Regions from separate parts of the Micromonospora sp. NPDC004540 genome, predicted to be linked through region 2. Evidence: riboswitches for the same ligand, from Rfam matches in the RefSeq annotation. Region 2 holds a riboswitch; each other region holds the start of a gene.
What was found. A riboswitch is a leader RNA that binds a small molecule or an ion and turns the genes downstream of it on or off. The one in region 2 is predicted to bind cyclic di-AMP.
Positions count from the first base shown of each region.

Region 1: linked by a shared signal. The riboswitch ahead of ABZV78_RS03305 (hypothetical protein) and the one ahead of ABZV78_RS17605 (NlpC/P60 family protein) in region 2 are both predicted to bind cyclic di-AMP.
Region 3: linked by a shared signal. The riboswitch ahead of ABZV78_RS28900 (hypothetical protein) and the one ahead of ABZV78_RS17605 (NlpC/P60 family protein) in region 2 are both predicted to bind cyclic di-AMP.

Region 1 is NZ_JBEXLR010000006.1:2,889-8,801, forward strand. Features, by position in the region: gene ABZV78_RS03290 (STAS domain-containing protein) at 1-138, shown strand, start outside; gene ABZV78_RS03295 (SRPBCC family protein) at 222-704, shown strand; gene ABZV78_RS03300 (hypothetical protein) at 706-1,215, opposite strand; gene ABZV78_RS03305 (hypothetical protein) at 1,312-2,388, opposite strand; cyclic di-AMP (ydaO/yuaA leader) riboswitch at 2,393-2,524, opposite strand; gene ABZV78_RS03310 (cation diffusion facilitator family transporter) at 2,668-3,582, opposite strand; gene ABZV78_RS03315 (AAA family ATPase) at 3,675-5,789, opposite strand; gene ABZV78_RS03320 (alpha/beta hydrolase) at 5,898-5,913, opposite strand, start outside.
Region 2 is NZ_JBEXLR010000048.1:14,044-19,956, reverse strand. Features, by position in the region: gene ABZV78_RS17635 (low temperature requirement protein A) at 1-734, shown strand, start outside; gene ABZV78_RS17630 (hypothetical protein) at 848-994, shown strand; tRNA gene ABZV78_RS17625 (tRNA-Gly) at 1,046-1,119, opposite strand; gene ABZV78_RS17620 (zinc metalloprotease) at 1,372-2,355, shown strand; gene ABZV78_RS17615 (pyridoxamine 5'-phosphate oxidase family protein) at 2,444-2,989, opposite strand; gene dcd (dCTP deaminase) at 3,064-3,642, shown strand; gene ABZV78_RS17605 (NlpC/P60 family protein) at 3,701-4,681, opposite strand; cyclic di-AMP (ydaO/yuaA leader) riboswitch at 4,752-4,887, opposite strand; gene ABZV78_RS17600 (peptidoglycan recognition family protein) at 5,095-5,913, shown strand, end outside.
Region 3 is NZ_JBEXLR010000130.1:9,840-15,752, reverse strand. Features, by position in the region: gene ABZV78_RS28900 (hypothetical protein) at 110-1,129, opposite strand; cyclic di-AMP (ydaO/yuaA leader) riboswitch at 1,133-1,264, opposite strand; gene ABZV78_RS28895 (YibE/F family protein) at 1,419-2,744, opposite strand; gene ABZV78_RS28890 (DUF6153 family protein) at 2,958-3,383, shown strand; gene ABZV78_RS28885 (DUF305 domain-containing protein) at 3,467-4,096, shown strand; gene ABZV78_RS28880 (metal-sensitive transcriptional regulator) at 4,175-4,474, opposite strand; gene ABZV78_RS28875 (cation transporter) at 4,630-4,839, shown strand; gene ABZV78_RS28870 (hypothetical protein) at 4,875-5,858, shown strand; gene ABZV78_RS28865 (heavy metal translocating P-type ATPase) at 5,873-5,913, shown strand, end outside.

The DNA.
Region 1 (5,913 bases), on a different contig from region 2:
AGCGGCGTCAAGCTGGTGGTCACCGAGCCGAGCCGGTTCGTGCACCGGCAGCTCTGGGTGACCGGCCTGCTCGGCCTCTTCGGCGCGCCCGAGCCCTGGTTCGCCGACACCGCCCCCGAGGTGCTGCCCGGGGCCTGACCCGCCCCCACCCTCGTTGCGCGACCGCCGCGCGACCAGGGGCTTCCGACCCGTTGCCAGCCCGGCTCCGGTACGGGACGATCGTGCGGACCCACGACGGCGAGGGGGCCCGCTTGCTCAGCAGCGACAGCTTCAGCTACACCGTGCAGGCCCGGTGCACCCGGGCGCACGCGGTGGCCCTGCTCGGCGACCTGAGCCGGCAGGGTGAGCTGCATCCGCTGATCGTCCGGGTCCGCCAACTGCCGTCCCGCCCGGGCGCGCTGGCCAGCTACGCGATCACCGACCGGCTGGAGCTCGGCCCGCTGCACTTCCCGGTCACCTACCAGGCGGACGTGCTGATCGCCAACGAGGACGAGGTGGTCACCGTGGCCCGGCAGCAGCCGGCCACCACGGTGCGCAACCACACCCGGCTGCGCGACGAGCCCGACGGGGTGGTGCGGATCGACGTGGAGATCACCCTCTCCGCTCCGGCGCCGCTGTTCGGGTACGCCTTCCGGCAGGCCCGGGCGGCCCACCTCGGCCTGGCCAGCCGGCTCGGCGCCACCCTGGAGGGGCGGGCGGCCTGACTCAGCCGCGCCGCCCGGCGGGCACCGGTCGCCGGGCCGCCGGTCGCGCCGGCCGCAGCCGCCCCCACGGCTTGTACGTGGACAGCACCGTGACGACGAGCAGCAGCGTGGTGGAGACGGACGGCGCGACGACCAGGTCGACGCGCAGGTGGGTGTCGGCCGCCCCGGCCAGCTCACCGAGGTGCCGGACCCGCGGGGTGAGCAGGAGCAGCACCAGGGTGAGCACCACGGTGGTGACGGCGAACTTCACCAGCACCCAGCGCCAGCGCAGCAGCCCCCACGGGGTGAGCAGCGCGCTGGCCAGCCCGACCAGCCAGACCACCACGCTCAGCGGGGCGAACAGCCAGGTGACCAGCAGCGCGGCCGCCGGATAGACCACCTCGGGATCGGCGCCGCGCAGACCGGCCACGCCGAGGGCGAGCAGCACCAGGTCGGCGCCGAGCCAGCCCAGGGAGGTGACCAGGTGCAGGGTGAGCAGGGCCTTGCGCCCGGCGGGGGAGAGTCGACTCATGCCCCGATGCTCGGCCGTCGACGGCGCCGCGTCGTGGGCCGCGCGGCGACACCCGGCGTACGTCGTGGGGCGTAGGCCGGGTGTCGCCGGGGCGGGTCAGTACACCGACAGGTGGACGTGGTTGGTGTGGTCGCTGGACGGGTCGCCGTTGCCGCCGCTGTACGCCTTCCAGCCGCTGCTCGGCAGCCAGATCTGCTTGTACCAGATCACGTAGAGCACGGCGAGCGGGTCGGCGTTGCGGACGAAGTAGGCGGCCAGGTTGTTGCCGTACGTCCTGTCGCCGCCGGTGGCCACGCCGCCGAAGCCGTCCTTCTGCGCGGCGAAGTCGCAGGCCCGCCCCTTCGGGTGCTCGCCGGAGCCGCTGGGCCGGTGGCAGGAGACGTAACGGGTGAACCCGGCCGCCTTGGCCTGCTGGAGCGCGTGCAGCGTACGCGGGGTGATGCAGCCGTCGGCCGGCGTCGGGTCGTTGACGCTGCACGACTCCGGGGGCCAGGAGCCGTCGGGGTTGCGCGGGGCCGGCTTCGCCTTCGCCGAGGAGGTCCCCTGCACGCTGCCGCCGCCGCTGCTGGACGCCCGGTTGTTGGCCACCTCCAGGGCGCGTTCGGCCTGCTGCTTGCGCTTGGCCATCACGGCGACCTGCTTGCGCTGCTCCTGGATCTCGCCGGTGAGCGCGGCCTGCGTGCGGGTGGCCTCGTCCCGGGTCTCGATGAGGTCGCGCAGCGCCCGGTCCTCGTGCGCGGCCACCTGCTCCAGCGCGGCCGCGCGATCCATGAAGCCCTCCGGGGTGCTGCTGCCGAGCAGCGCCGCGGCGGTGCCCATCCGCCCGGCCCGGTACGCCACCCCGGCGATCTCGCCGACCTTGGCGCCGCGGACGGTCAACTCGGCGTTGACCGTCTTGAGCTGGGCGGTGAGCTGCTGCTGCCGGGTCACCGAGCGGTTCAGCGCGGCGCGCGCCTCCAGCCAGCCCTTGCTGGCCGCGTCGAGTTGGGCGCGCAGCGCCGGGGTGCCGCCCTCGTCGTCGCCGGGTGCGGCGGCGAGCAGGCCGGTCGGGGAAGCCACCGCACCCGCCGAGGCGGGGGAGAGCGGCGCGGTCACGACGCCGAGGGCGAGCGTCGCGACGAGCAGGGCCGCCAACCGGGCGACCGTCCGTCGTACAGGTGCCACTGGGGGCATTCACGTGTCCTTCCGTCAACCGCCGACCGGGTTAGCTGACGGGTTCGGGACGGAAGATCCCTACCGCTCACGCGGATGCACCCCACGAACGTGGTTCCCCGGCTCGCCCCTGCGGGCGATTAGGCGACGGCCACCGCAGGCGCCGGTGGGCGCCGCCCGGCGGAGGCCGCGACCGAGCCTACCGGCGGTGCTCCGGGCCGGCTCCGCTGGTGGGAGTCGGTCGCCCGGTCAAAACCGGCATAAGTGCACAATAGCCACTTGGATTTAAGATTGCCCTAATTACCACTCGACCGCACCACAGGCCCCGGGCGACGCTCCGGGTTCGATCTGCAACGTGGCGTGATCGATCGAGAAGTCCTCGTGCAGGGCGGCCCGGGCGGCGGCCAGCACCTCGCCGACCTCGGCGCCGGGGCTCATCGTGAGGTGCGCCGAGGCCACCTCCATGCCCGAGGTGAGCGTCCAGACGTGCAGGTCGTGCACCTCGGCGACGCCGGGCACCGCGGCCAGCCGGTCGTGCACCGCGGTCACCTGGAGGTGCTCCGGGGCGGCCTGCACCAGGATGCGGACCGCGGCCCGGCCGAGCCGCCAGGTGCGCGGCAGGATGAACAACCCGATCGCCACGGCGACCAGCGGGTCGGCCCACCACCAGTCGGTGACCGCGATGACCACGGCCGCGCCGATCACCCCGAGCGAGCCGAGCAGGTCGCCCAGCACCTCCAGGTACGCGCCGCGCAGGTTGATGCTCTCCTCGGCGCCGGCGCGCAGCAGCGCGAACGCGGCGATGTTGGCGAGCAGGCCGAGCACCGCCACGGCGAGCATCGGCCCGGCGAGCACCTCCGGCGGCTCGCCGAACCGGCGTACCGCCTCGACCAGGACGTAGACGGCGACGGCGCCGAGCAGCACCGCGTTGGCCAGCGCGGCCAGCACCTCGAGCCGGTAGAGCCCGAAGGTGCGCTGCGGGTCGGTGTCGGCGTGCCGGGTGGCGGTGATCGCGGCGAGGGCCATGCCGATGCCGAGGACGTCGGTGAACATGTGCCCGGCGTCGGAGAGCAGGGCCAGCGAGCCGGTGGCGAACGCGGCCACCGCCTCGACCACCATCAGGGCGGTGAGCAGCGCGAAGGCGCCCCAGAGCCGGCCCCGGTGGCGGTGCGCGGCGTTGGTGACCGCGCCGCTGTGGTCATGACCTGCGCCCACGCCCACACCCTTCCGTCCGCCGCCCCGGCGTGGCCCAATCTATGCTCACATCGCTATGTATGCAAGTGAACGCCGGGTGGGCGGCCGCCGGTTCAGCCGACCGGGTCGAGCGTGGTGAGGCGCTGGGTGGCGCGGGAGAGCGCCACGTAGAGGGTGCGCACGCCCGACCCCGGATCGGCCCGGATCTCGCTCGGCGCGATCAGCACCACCCCGTCGTACTCCATGCCCTTGGCCTGGAGGCTGGTCACCACCTGGAGCCGGCCGCCGAGGTCGCCCAGCCAGCCGGCCACCTCGTCCCGGCGCGGCACCGGCGTGATCACCCCCACCGTGCCCTCGACCTCGGCCAGCAGCGCGTGGGCCGCCGTCGCGGTGGCGGCGGGCAGCTCGCCGGCCGCCACGGTCAGCTCGACCGGTGCCACGCCGGTGGAGCGCACCGCGGTGGGCAGCGCGAGGTCCGGGTGGACGCGGCGGATCTCCGCGGCCGCCACGGCGAAGATCTCGGCCGAGTTGCGGTAGTTGGTGGTGAGCTCGTACCGGTACCGGCGGCGCCGGCCCAGCGCCTGGTCCCGGGCCCGGGTCAGCTCCTGCGCGTCGCCGGTCCAGGCGGTCTGCGCCGGGTCGCCCACCACGGTCCAGGAGGCCAGCCGGCCGCGCCGGCCGATCATCCGCCACTGCATCGGCGAGACGTCCTGCGACTCGTCGACCACCACGTGGGCGTAGTCGCGGTAGTCCTCCGGGCGCTCGCGGGCGGCGGCCCGGGCGGCCCGCTGCCGGTCGGCGAACGTGCTCAGCTCGCGGACGCCGCCGGCCAGCTGGAACGGGTCTCGCTTCGGCTTCGCCCGCTGCACCGGCCGGCCTAGCAGCGCGTCCAGCTCGTCCAGCAGCGCCACGTCGGCGATGGTCAGCCCCTCGGCGTCCAGGCCCCGGTACGCCGCCGTGAGCAGCCGGATCTCGGCGCCGGAGAGGACACCGCCGGCGTACCGGCGCAGCCGCTCCGGGCGGGCCAGCCAGCCCAGCACGTGGCGCGGGTGCAGCCGGGGCCACCAGGCCTTGAGGAACTCGCGGAACTCCGGCCGCTCGATGATCTCGTCCTCGAACGCGGGCTGCTCCGGCAGCCGGCCGATGCGCAGCGAGCGGGCCTGCGCCCAGAGCGCGGCGAGCACCGCGTCGAAGGCCGCCCGGCGCACCTCGTTGCGGCGCACGCCGCGCGCCAGCGTCCGGTCCCGGATCGCGTCCAGCTCGGCCCGCTCCAGCCGGAGCAGCTCGCCCCGGTAGAGCAGCCGCAGCTCGGCGGGGGAGTCCGGCACCGCGTCCCGGACCGCGCGCTCCAGCACCCGGCGCATCCGCAGCGACCCCTTCACGGCCGCCACCTCGGGCGGATCGGTCCGGCTCGCCGACAGGCCGGGGAAGAGCGAGCCGAGCGAGTGCAGGGTGGCGGTCTCCTCGCCGAGCGAGGGGAGCACCGAGGCGATGTACTGGACGAACACGCTCGACGGGCCGACCACCAGGATGCCGCCGCCGGCGTACCGGGCCCGGTCGGAGTAGAGCAGGTACGCGGCCCGGTGCAGGGCCACCGCCGTCTTGCCGGTGCCCGGGCCGCCGGAGACGATCGTGACCCCGTTGCCGGGAGACCGGATTGCCTCGTCCTGCTCCCGCTGGATGGTGGCGACGATGTCCCGCATGCCGTGCCCGGTGGCCCGGGAGAGGGTGGCCAGCAGCGCGCCGTCGCCGACCACCGCCATGTCCGGCGGCGCCGACTCCGGGTCCAGCAGGTCGTCCTCGATCCGGATGATCCGCTCCGCCGACGACTGGATGGTCCGCCGCCGCACCACACCGCGAGGCTCGGCCGGGGTGGCCTGGTAGAACGCGGCGGCGGCCGGCGCCCGCCAGTCCACCACCAGGGTCTCGGCGTTCTCCCCGCGCACGCCGAGCCGCCCCACGTGCAGCACCTGCCCGGTACGCAGGTCCAGCCGGCCGAACACCAGCCCCTCGTGCTCGGCGTCCAGCACGTGCCGGCGCTGCGCCGCGTGGAAGACCATGGCGTCCCGTTCGACCAGGGCGCCGAAGTTGCCGACCCGGGCCAGCCGGTAGCCCTCCCGCTCGGCGTCGGCGGCCGACCGACGCAGTTCGGCCAGCCGGGCGTACACCCGGTCGAGATGCCGTTGTTCGACGGCCATCTCCCGTTCCAGGGTGGTCTGGTCGCTCAACGCGGGGGCTCCTGTGTCAGACGGCGGGCTGAATGAGGGTACGGGCCCCTGGCCCGGCTCCTGTCGGGGCCATGCCGTTGCCCGCTGCCCGCCGGTGCGGGTTGCCCGTTATCCGGACGTTCCC
Region 2 (5,913 bases):
TGCCGTGGCTCGCGGGCGCCCTCGTGCAGGGTTGGCCGCGTGGGGTGCTGTGGGCGTTGGCCGTGGCCGTGGACTACGCGGTGCCCGGACTCGGCTGGCCCATGCCGAGGCTGGGCCGCGCCGGTGCGGCGGAGTTTTCGGTCTCGGGCGAGTTCCTGGCCGAGCGGCTTCGGCAGTTCTTCATCATCGCGCTGGGCGAGCTGATTCTGGTGACGGGGTTGGGGCTCAGCAGCGGCGGCTTCGAGGCGGCCCGCGGCGCGGCGGTCGTGGTGGCGTTCGTGACCACGGTGCTGCTGTGGTGGATCTACATCTCCCGTGCTGGGGAGGTGTTGGGCGGGGCCTTCGCCGCGGCCCGTGATCCGCTCCGCGTTGGCGTGTCGGCGATGTACGCCCACGTGGTCATGGTCGCCGGCATCGTCGCGATCTCCGTCGGCGACGAACTCGTCATCGAGCACCCCTTCGGACACACACCCCCGGCGTGGGCCGCCGTCATCTTCGGCGGACCCGCACTGTTCCTCGCCGGACGGGCCATCTTCGAGTACGTGGTGTTCGGTCGGGTGTCCCGAGACCGCGTGGCCGGGGTCCTCGTGCTCGCCGCCATCTCGCCAGCAACGATCTTCCTGCCGCCCGTGCTGGTCGCCGCCGCCGCTGCCCTCGTCCTGGCCGCGATCGCCGTAACCGACGCAGCCCATGCCCGAGGACGCCCACCAGAGCCGCCCTCACCACCTGGCTAGCCGGAAGCGTCATCCACGTCCCGAGACTGTTCCGTCACGGACCTCCTGAGACTCGACATCGCCGGCAGCCGGTGTCGTACTTCGCTTGATGCGTAACGCGGTGGCTCCACTTGATGGGCCACGCCTCGACCCGGGCCGCGATGATCTACCAGCACACCGCGCGGGAGCGGGACGAGCACATCGCTGATGCGCTCAGCTTGCAGATCAAGCAGAGCAGGGATCGGGCACGTAGCGGGCACGGCCAGCGCAAGAAGCGGTAGCAACGATCGAGGCCCCAGCCAGGAAACCTGTCCTGAGCTGGGGCCTCACGCTGGAGCGGGTGACGGGAATCGAACCCGCACTGTCAGCTTGGGAAGCTGATGTTCTGCCATTGAACTACACCCGCAGGCGGCACCACTGTACCTGAGGTCACCACCTCCCTGCACCCAGGTACCCCCGGAGCCGGATCACGCGTCGCGCCGCCCGGCAATCAGGCCGAAACGATCTTGTAACGGCTGGAGCGGCGACGAGCAGCAAGAAGTTTCCCCACGGCAACTTATGGTCGTTCTCAAATCCTTCGATCGGATGTAACGTCTCCCACACGTTTCCGACCCGGCGTGACATACCCCCTGTCACGCCGTTCGAAAGAGGTGGGCCCATGGGACTTCGTCCCAACCTGCTGACCCGGCGTACCGCCGGCGTCGCGTCGACGACCCTCGCGCTGCTGCTGAGCACCGCCGCCGTGGGTGTCGTCCCCGCAGCATCGGCCTTCTCGGCCGCCCCGTCCGGCTCCTGCGTCGAGCCGGCCGATGTCCACTCGGACGCCCGCGTGAAGAAGGGCGGCCACGCCAAGCTGGACCCGAACGAGCTGACCGCCAAGCAGGTCCGCGAGCGCGACGCCGACCTGGCCGCGGCGCTGCGTGAGCGGGCCAACTTCCGCGCCGGCGCCGGGGCCACCCCACTCGCCACGGTGACCATCCCCGTCGTCGTCCACGTCATCCAGCGGGACAGCACCCGGGCCGGCGGCAACATCCCGGACTCGCTGGTCACCCAGCAGATCGACGTGCTGAACAAGGCGTACAGCGGTGCCACCGGTGGCGCCCCCACCGCCTTCAGCTTCCAGCTCACCAAGGTGCACCACGTCACCAACGCCGCCTGGTACCCGATCGTCCAGGGCTCCTCGGCCGAGCGCTCGATGAAGTCCACGCTGCGCGAGGGCGGCAAGAACACCCTCAACATGTACCTGGGCGAGTTGAGCGACGACCTGCTCGGCTGGGCCACCTTCCCGCAGCGCAAGCTCAACAGCATGGACGGCGTGGTCGTGCTGAGCGAGTCGCTGCCGGGCGGCACCGCGACCAACTACAACCAGGGCGACACCGGCACCCACGAGATCGGCCACTGGCTGAACCTCTACCACACCTTCCAGGGGGGCTGCTCCGGCTCGGGTGACAGCGTCTCCGACACCCCGGCCGAGGCCTCGCCGGCCTTCGAGTGCCCGACCGGTCGGGACACCTGCACCACCGCCGGCCTGGACCCGATCACCAACTTCATGGACTACACCTACGACTCGTGCATGTACCAGTTCACCCCTGGTCAGGCGAGCCGCATGCTGACCGCGTGGAACGCCTACCGCGCGGCCTGACCGTCCCGCACCACACCCCGGTGCCGGTCCCGTCCTCGGACGGGGCCGGCACCGGCCTTTTCAAGGGCAGGCACCACCGGGTACGGGGTCAGGCCGCCGGGCGGCGGGTGTCGAATCCGTGCCGGCCGCGCCGGCCTTCGGGGGCGAGCGGATCACGCCGGGCCGGGGCGGTCGCCAGCGGGTCGAGCCAGACCCGCACCTCCGGCCGGCCGCCACCGGGGCGCGTCACCTGGTCGCGCCGGGTCAGCATCGCCACGTCAACGGTGAACTCGAACAGCCGCCAGTCGCCCTGCGGCGCGGCCCGGCCGATCCGGGCCACCCGGGCCACCGTCGCCGGGTCGGTCACCGGGCGGGCCCGGCCGGCCACGTAGGCCTCGTCGTCGCTCTCCTCCGGCGGGAAGGAGTGCAGCGCGTAGCGGCCGTCGCGTTCGAGGTCGCGACGCTTCGGCGAGTCGATGACGAAGCACCAGAGCCCGTCGTCGGTGATGACCGGGGAGACCGGGTGCACCCGCGGGCCGCCGTCGGCGCGGACCGTGGCGAGGTAGCCGAAACCCGGCCCGTACTGCTGCAACAGGATGCGGATCTCGGCGGCGAGTCGGGGCTCGTCGGCGGCGAATTCGGACCAGGAAGCCATGCGGACATTCTATCGAACACGTGTACGAAGATGTAGTCCGACACGCAGGTCACCCGTACCGGTATGGTGTTCCGATGCTGCTCTCCGACCGCGACCTGGTCTCCGAGATCAAGGCGGGCACGCTCGCGCTGGAGCCCTTCGAGCCCACGCTGGTGCAGCCGTCCAGCATCGACGTACGTCTCGACCGGCTGTTCCGGGTCTTCAACAACCATCTCTACACCCACATCGACCCGGCCGTGCAGCAGGACGACCTGACCTCGATGGTGGAGGTGCCCGAGGGGCAGCCGTTCGTGCTGCACCCGGGCGAGTTCGTGCTCGCCTCCACACTGGAGGTGATCTCGCTGGGCGACCAGCTTGCCGGGCGTCTGGAGGGCAAGTCCAGCCTGGGCCGGCTCGGCCTGCTCACCCACTCCACCGCCGGATTCATCGACCCGGGCTTCTCCGGCCACGTCACGCTGGAGCTGTCCAACGTGGCGAACCTGCCGATCACGCTCTGGCCCGGCATGAAGATCGGTCAGCTCTGCATCTTCCGGCTCTCGTCGCCGGCCGAGCACCCGTACGGCTCGGCCATCTACGGGTCGCGCTACCAGGGGCAGCGCGGGCCGACCCCGAGCCGGTCCTGGCAGAGCTGGCGCACCTGGCCGACCCGCTGACCAACCGCCGCCGGAACGGCGCAGGGGCCCCCGCGACGCGGAAGCCCCTGCGGACCGGTCAGCCGGGGCGGCCGTAGCTGTTGATCTGGCCGTCGTCGACGCGTTTCATCGTGATCGGCTTGCCGGACTGGGAGGCGTGCACCACCCAGCCGTCACCGACGTACATGGCGACGTGGTGCAGGTCGCTGTAGTAGAAGACGAGGTCCCCGGCGCGCAGCTCGCTCCGGCTCACCCGCCTGGTCACGTCGTGCTGCTGCCGGGCGTTGTGCGGCAGCGAGACGCCGGCCTTGGCCCAGGCCGCCATGGTGAGGCCGGAGCAGTCGTAGTGGTCGGGGCCGGCGGCGCCCCAGACGTAGATCTTGCCGATCTGGGCGCAGGCGAACTTGACCGCGACGCCGGCCGGGCCACCGGGGTAGCCGGCGGGGCAGGGCGCCGGGCGCAGCGGACCGCCGCCACCGCTGCCGTAGACCTTGAGCCGGAGCTTCTGGAGCTTGACGATCTCGGCGTCGATCTGCTTCTTCCTGGCCGCGAGCTGGGCCTCGGTACGGGCCAGCTCGGTGATCATCGCGTCCAGCGGCTGCTTCTTGGCGGCCAGCTGGTCGCGCAGCTCGGCGACGGCCCGCACCTGCTCCTGCTGGCGGTGCGCGAAGCGGTCGAGCAGTTCGAGGCTGTCCACCAGGTCGCTCGGCGACCGGCTGCCCAGCAGCGCGTTGACGGTGGAGAGGTTGTTGTCGCCCTTGTAGGCGTCGGCGGCGAGGCCGCCCACCTGACCGAGGGCGGCGTCCACCCGGGCCTGGAGCGGGGCGATCTGCTTGGCGAGCGCGGCGGCCTGCTTCCGCTTGGCGGCGAGCTGCTCGCGAGTGGCGTTGACCTGTTCGATGACCGGTTCGAGCTTGTTCCAGTCCTGGTCGATCTGGCGCTCGATCTCGGCGACCGACGGTTCGGCGTGCGCCGCCGTGGCGCCGCCGGTCAGGACGACGGCGGTGCCGACCAGGGCGGCCAGTGCGGTGGTGAAGCGGGACCAGCGGGAACGCGGCACAGCCGGCGACCGGTCGACCGACCGGCCCGACGGTGGCCGCGGGGCATGGTGTGCCACCGGGCTTCCGTACTCCTTCTTCCTGGCCGCCTACCGGGTTAGCTGACGGGTTCGGGCGGGAAGGGAGCCGCCCTACCGCAGTGGCTGCGGATTCACCCCAGTTACCTGGGTCCCCGGCTCGCCCGGAGGCGACTCGGCGGTGTCGGACCGTCACCACCCGGTTGGACGGTGAAGCTGGCGGTCGACGATTGACCAGAGTAGAGAGCGTCGTTATCGTTCCGCAACCCAACAGGGCGTGACACTCCGTACGTGAAGGTTTTCTTCATGCGAGATTACTGGCTGGAAAGGTATTGACCCGGAGGGTGCGCGGGGTGAGGGTGGGGACGCAGTGACCCCCATCCCTGTCTGGAGGTTCGATGCACCTCTCACCCCCGCCGTCGGGCAGACGGATACTGCTGGCAGCCGCCGTCGCCGCCGCCACCGCGCTGGTGACGACCGGACCGGTGGCCGCCGAACCGCTCACCGCCCAACCCGCCAGCGACCGCCAGGAGCAGTACGCCGCCGCCGCGGCGGAGTACGGCGTGCCGCAGAGCGTCCTCCTCGGCGTCTCTTACCTGGAGTCGCGTTGGGACACCCACCCGGGCCAGCCGAGCACCAGCGGCGGCTACGGCCCGATGCACCTCACCGACGCCCAGCACGTCCTCGCGACCCCGGCCAGCGGCCACGTCGACGAGGACGAGGACCCGCGGGGCGACGACTCGCGTCCGCTCACCCTCGACCCGGCCATCGCGGCCGCGCCGGCGGAGGACGTGCTGCCGCAGGCCTCCCTGCAGACGCTCGACGCCGCCGCGTCGCTCACCGGCCTCGCCGAGGAGGCGCTGCGCACCGACGCGGCCGCGAACATCCGGGGCGGGGCGGCGCTGCTCGCCTCGTACCAGAAGGAGTTGGGAGCGCCGGTCGGCGCCGGCACCGACCCGGCGGCCTGGTACGGCGCGGTGGCCCGCTACTCCGGCGCGGACACCGAGGACGCGGCGGCGGCCTTCGCCGACGAGGTCTACGACCAGCTCGGCCTCGGCGCGGCCCGGACCACCGACGACGGCCAGCGGGTGACCCTCGCCGCCACCGCGGTGACGCCGGACGAGTCCGGGCTGCACAAGCTGGGCCTGCGCCGCGCCGAGCGGCCGGACGGCCTGGAGTGCCCGGTCCGCCTCGCCTGCGAGTGGATCCCGGCCCCC
Region 3 (5,913 bases), on a different contig from region 2:
GCCCCCCCCGGGCCGCCCCCCGGGCCCGGGGGCTGCCGGGCTCACCTACCCGGTTGCTCTTCCTCGGCCGGGCCCGCGATCGCGGGCCGGCCCTTCTCGGCGTACGCCGTCAGAGCAGTGACATGTGCACGTGGTCGGTGTGGTCGGAGGGTCCGCTGTAGGACTTCCAGCCGGTGGCCGGGAACCAGATCTGCCGGTTCCAGATCACGTAGTAGATGCCCAGCCGGTCGGCGTTGCGAATGAGGAAGGCGGCGACGTTGTTGCCGTACATCCGCTGGTCCTTGGTGCGCCAGGAGGAGAAGCCGCTGTTCTGCAGAGACCAGTCGCAGGCCCGGCCCTTGGGATGCTCCCACGGCCCGCCGGGGCGGTAGCAGCCCACGAACCGGTTGAAGCCGGCCCGCTTGACCTCCTTGTACGCGTGCAGCGTGCGCGGGGTGACGCAGCCGGAGGTGGTGGGGTCGTTCTCGCTGCACGACTCGGGCTTCCAGTCGCCGTCGGAGGTGCGGCCGGGGCCGATCCGGGCGACCGGCGAGGTGGCCGCGACGAGGCCGCCGGTGAAGCCGAGCCCGCCGACCAGCTTCAGCGCCTTCTCGGTCTCGGCCTTCTCGCGGGCCATCGCGTTCTTCTGCTTCTCCTGCTCGCGCACCTCGGCGTCGAGCGCGATCTTGGCCTGCTCCGCGCGGGTCTTCGCGGCGTTGATGGCGGCGAGCTTCTGCGCGTTGAACAGGTTCAGCTCGTCGAGGGCGGAGGCCCGCCGGACGAACGAGTCGGGCGCGTTGCTCTCCAGCAGCATGGCCATGGCGCCCATCCGGCCGGTCCGGTAGGACTGCGCGGCGATCTGGGCCACCTGCGGGCTCAGCGCGTCGAGTTCGGCCTGCGCCGCCTTCACCTCGAGGGCGAGCTGGAGCTGGCGCTTGCGCGACTTGTCCAGCTTCGCCTTGGCCTGGATGTAGGCCCGGTTGGCGGTGTCGATGGCCTCGGTGATGAGGGGGTCGTCGTCGTCCTCGGAGTGCCCCGAGGGGGTGGGGGTGCTCGGAGCCGCCGTAGCCGGGGTCGGCCCGGCCAGCACGGCGAGCGCGGCCAGCACGGCCACCACGGGGGTCAGCCAGCGGCGCAGGGGTGCCGTCACAGTGTTCCCTTCCGTCGGCCGCCGACCGGGTTAGCTGCCGGGTTCGGGACGGAAGTGGCCCCTACCGCTCGCGCGGATTCACCCCATGTACCTGGTTCCCCGGCTCGCCCGCGGGCGATTGGGCGGCGGCACCGCTGGCGCCGGTGTGTGCCTTCGGCGGTGACCGGCAGCGAGGTTACCCGAGAGTCCTCCCCGTGTTCTACGTCCGGAAGCCGACCAATAGCGAGATTTCGTCCTTGCCCAGCGTGACCAGGATCGCGTTTGGAATCCGCCGTCACGCTGCGGAGTGTCACCATGCGGCCTCCGTGCTCCTGTCGCCGCCGGGCCACCCGCCGGCGCGCGGCCCGGGCGCCCCGCCGAGCGCCTCCAGCGCCTCGTCCCGCCCGACCGACGACCGCGGCGCGGGGGGATCCGCCGGCTTCGCGGCGGTCGCGCGCCGCCCGGCGGTGGTGACCATCGCGGCCAGTGCGGTGGTCAGCGGTACGGCGGCGATCAGGCCGAGCGTGGCCACCGCGCTGCGGACGATCTCCTGGGCCAGGAACTCGCTGGTGAGGATCTCGCCCACCGGCCGGGAATCGGCGACGAGCAGGAGCAGCAGCGGCAGCGAAGCGCCCGCGTAGGCCAGCACGATGGTGTTGACCGTGGAGGCGATGTGCGCCCGGCCCACCCGGGTGGCCGCCCGGTAGAGATGCCGCCGGGACAGCGCGGGGTTGGCGTGGGCCAACTCGGTGACCGTGGCCGCCTGGGTGACCGTGACGTCGTCCAGCACACCCAGCGAGCCGATGACGATCCCGGCCAGCAGCAGGCCGTGCAGGTCCACGTCGCGCTGGAACATCGACAGGGTGGTGGCGTCCTCGCTGCCGAAGCCGGTCAGGTGGGTGGCGGCCGTGGCCAGGGTGCCGAGCACCCCGGTCAGCACGAGGCTGCCGAGCGTGCCGAGCACGGCCACCGAGGTCTGCGCGGTGATCCCGTGCGTCAGGTAGAGCACCACGAACATGATCAGAGCGGCGCCGACGATCGCCACCAGCAGCGGTGGCTGGCCGGCGCCGATTCCCGGCAGCACGAAGCCGAGCAGAATGGCGAAGCTCGCCACCAGCCCGCCCAGCGCGGCCAGCCCGCGCCAGCGGCCGAACGCCACGATCGCCACGGCGAAGAGCACCGCCAGCCAGACCAGCGGCGTGCCGCGCTGGTGCTCGGCGATGTTGTAGCTCTTCACCGCCGGATCGGCCGGGTCGGTCAGCTCGACCAGGATCACCTCGTCGCCGACCTCGACGCGGGGCGCGCCGGGGCCGGCGGGCACGGGCGTCTCGACCTGCCGGCCGGCGTCCGGGCCCTGCTCGGCGGCGACGGTCACCGTCCCGCACGGCCCGGCGGAGCCGCCCGGTCCCCCCTCCGGCGCCTCCGGGGTCGGCGGGCAGGGCACGGTCACCACCCGGGTCACCGTGCCGTGGTAGCGGGGCAGCGCGGGCCCGGCCGCCGGATCCCGGTCCTGCCGGGGCCAGAGCACCACTGCGGCGACCACGGTGATCACGAAGAGCGGCACCACCGTCGCGACCAGGATCCGTCGTACCCCCGGCGGGGCGGACGGAACGGGACGGGTGTGGTCGGCGCCCATGGCGTTACTCCCAACGATTCGCATGCGGGATGCGTGTCTGGCGGGCCGGTCGGTTCACCGGGCGGCCCGGATGCTCGCGGAACGATGCGGGCCGGGTCGTCGCCGGGAATGGTAGCCACGTGAGCCTGACCGCGCCGGGGACGAGACGCGGGCCGGGACCCGACCGGTGGCGGTTCCGGGCCGGGTCGCGCGGGAGTTGGCTACCGTGGGGGCGTGGCGATGCGGACGGCGGTGACCGGGCGGTGGGTCCGGCTCCTGCTGCTGCTCTGCACGCTGGTCGGGTTGACCGCGATGCACACCCTCGGCCACGGCGGGCACGCGTCGGCGGGGCGGCCGGCCGCCCACGCGGCCGGACACACCGGCGAGGCCGCCACCGCCCCGGACTGCATGGACGACGGCTGCCCGGTGCGCGCGCTGCCGCTGACCCATCCGGGCGGTGACCCGTCCGGGTGGAGCATCTGCCTGGCCGTGCTGGGCGCGTTCGCTGTCGTGCTGCTGCTCGCCGTGCTGCTGAGGGCCGGGTCGCGCGGCGTCGCCCCGGCGGCCGGCGGCCCGCTCCGGCACGCCGCCGGCCCGCGCGCCCCGCCGCCACGGCCCTACGGGCTGCGCCTGGCGACGACGTCGGTGCTGCGCAGATAGGACGCCCGACGCGAGGGGACCGGAACACCGGTGCCCCGCGTCCCCGTCCGCTGCGTACGTTCCGACACCCGAAAGGCACACTCGTGTTCACTCGTACTTTCGCGCGCCGGGCCGCCCTGGCCGGCGTGGGCGTCACCGCCGCTCTCACCCTGGCCGCCTGTGGCGGCGACCACCCGACGTCCGGTCACGGCATGCCGGGTTCGTCCGGCACCGGCACGCCCGCCGCGGGGACCCCGGCCTCGTTCGGCGCCGCCGACGTGATGTTCGCCCAGATGATGATTCCGCACCACCAGCAGGCCGTGGAGATGTCCGAGCTGGCCGAAACCCGGGCGGCCGACCCGGAGGTGCGGAAGCTGGCCGGGCAGATCAAGGCGGCCCAGGGGCCGGAGATCGCCACCATGAGCGGGTGGCTCGCTGCCTGGGGCCGGCCGGCGCCCTCGGCGAGCGCCGGGCACGGCATGCCGGGGATGGACCACGGCATGCCCGGGATGATGTCCGAGGCCGACCTGGCGAAGCTGACCGCGGCGTCCGGCGCCGACTTCGACCGGCGGTTCCTGACCATGATGATCGCCCACCACGAGGGCGCCATCACCATGGCGAAGGAGGAGATCGCCCAGGGCGCTCACCCGGACGCCAAGGCGCTCGCGCGGCAGATCGTCACCAGCCAGCAGGGTGAGATCGACGCCATGAGGAAGATGCTCGACCGGATCTGAGTCACGTGTCGGGTGCCCGGCCGATCGCGGCGGGGCACCCGAACCGGTCAGGCCGGTCCGGCGCCCCGGAGGTCCTGGTCAGCCGCGCTTCATCAGGCGGCCGACGGCGGCCATCATCTCGGTGGCCATCTCGTCGGCGCGGCCCTCGGCGGCGCCCTCGTGCATGCAGTGCCGGGCGTGCCCGTCCAGCAGGCCGAGGCCGACCTTGTCGAGCGCGGCCTGGATGGCGGAGATCTGGGTCAGCACGTCGATGCAGTAGCGGTCGTCCTCGACCATCTTCTCGATGCCGCGGACCTGGCCCTCGATACGGCGGAGCCGCGCGAGCAGCTGGTCCTTGCTGGCGGTGTAGCCCCGGGTCGGGGTCGTCGGTGCGGTCATGACGTCGAGGATACCGTACCCCTCGGGGGTATGGTACGGTCCTTGCCGTGGCCGATACCCCCACCGGGTAGCGGTACATACAAGTGGCAGCCGTCTCTCCTCTGCTTACCCCCCCGGGGTATAGGATCGGAGGCGGCGGGAAAGGGAGATGCGCGATGGTCACCACCACGTACCAGGTGCAGGGCATGACCTGCGGGCACTGCGTCAACTCGGTCAGCACCGAGGTGAGCGCGCTGCCGGGCGTCACCGACGTCCAGGTCGACCTGACCTCCGGCCGGGTCACCGTCACCAGTGAGAGCCCGTTGGACACGGACACCGTCCGCGCCGCAGTGGACGAGGCCGGTTACGACCTCGTCGGGGCGTGACGGGTCCGCGGACCCGAAGGAACCGAGGTACCACGATGAACGCGGCGACGAAGCTGAGCGGCTTCGCCCTCGGGCTCGCGGCGGTGTTCGGCACGGCGTACGGGGTCGGTCACCTGGCCGGCCCCGTCACCCCGGCCGCCGAGACCCGCCACGACGCCACCGACGCCGGCCACGACTCCGCCGGACCCGACCACGGCGACGGCGGCCACGCGGCCACCGCCACCACCCACCTGCCCGGCGGGCTGCTCGTCTCCGAGCGTGGCTACACCCTCCAGCCGGTGACGGCTCCGGCGGGCGAGTTCGCCTTCCGGATCACCGGCCCGGACGGCCGGCCCGTCACCCGCTACGACGTGGCGCACGACAAGCGCATGCACCTGATCGTCGCCCGGCGCGACCTCTCCGGCTTCCGGCACGTCCACCCGGAGTTGGCCGCGGACGGCACCTGGCGGGTCGCCTCGCCGCTCGCCGGGGCCGGCGTGTGGCGGGCGTTCGCCGACTTCACCCCGACCGGCGGCGAGCCGCTCACCCTCGGGGTCGACGTCACCGTCCCGGGCGCGTTGGACTCCCGGCCGCTGCCGGCGCCGGTGACCAGCACCACGGTCGACGGCTACACGGTCACCCTCACCGGGGCCCCGGAGCCCGGCCGGACCAGCCGGCTCACCCTGACCGTCAGCCGGGACGGCCGGCCGGTCACCGACCTCCAGCCCTACCTCGGGGCGTACGGGCACCTGGTGGCGCTGCGCCAGGGCGACCTGGCGTACCTGCACGTGCACCCGGAGGGCACGCCCGGCGACGGGCGGACCCCGGCCGGGCCGGCGGTCACCTTCGCCGCCGAGGTGCCCACGGCCGGCGCGTACCGTCTCTACCTGGACTTCCGGCACGGCGACGCGGTGCACACCGCGGAGTTCACCGTGGTGGCCGGGGATGCCCAGACCGCGCCGGCGCCCGCCGCGCCGGCCCCCACGACCGCACCGACCCCGGACGCCGGCCACGGCACCCCGGGGCACGGGCACAATTGAGCGGAGGTGCCGCGATGACATCGACCGCGAAGTCCCTGCCGGTCGCGCCGAACCT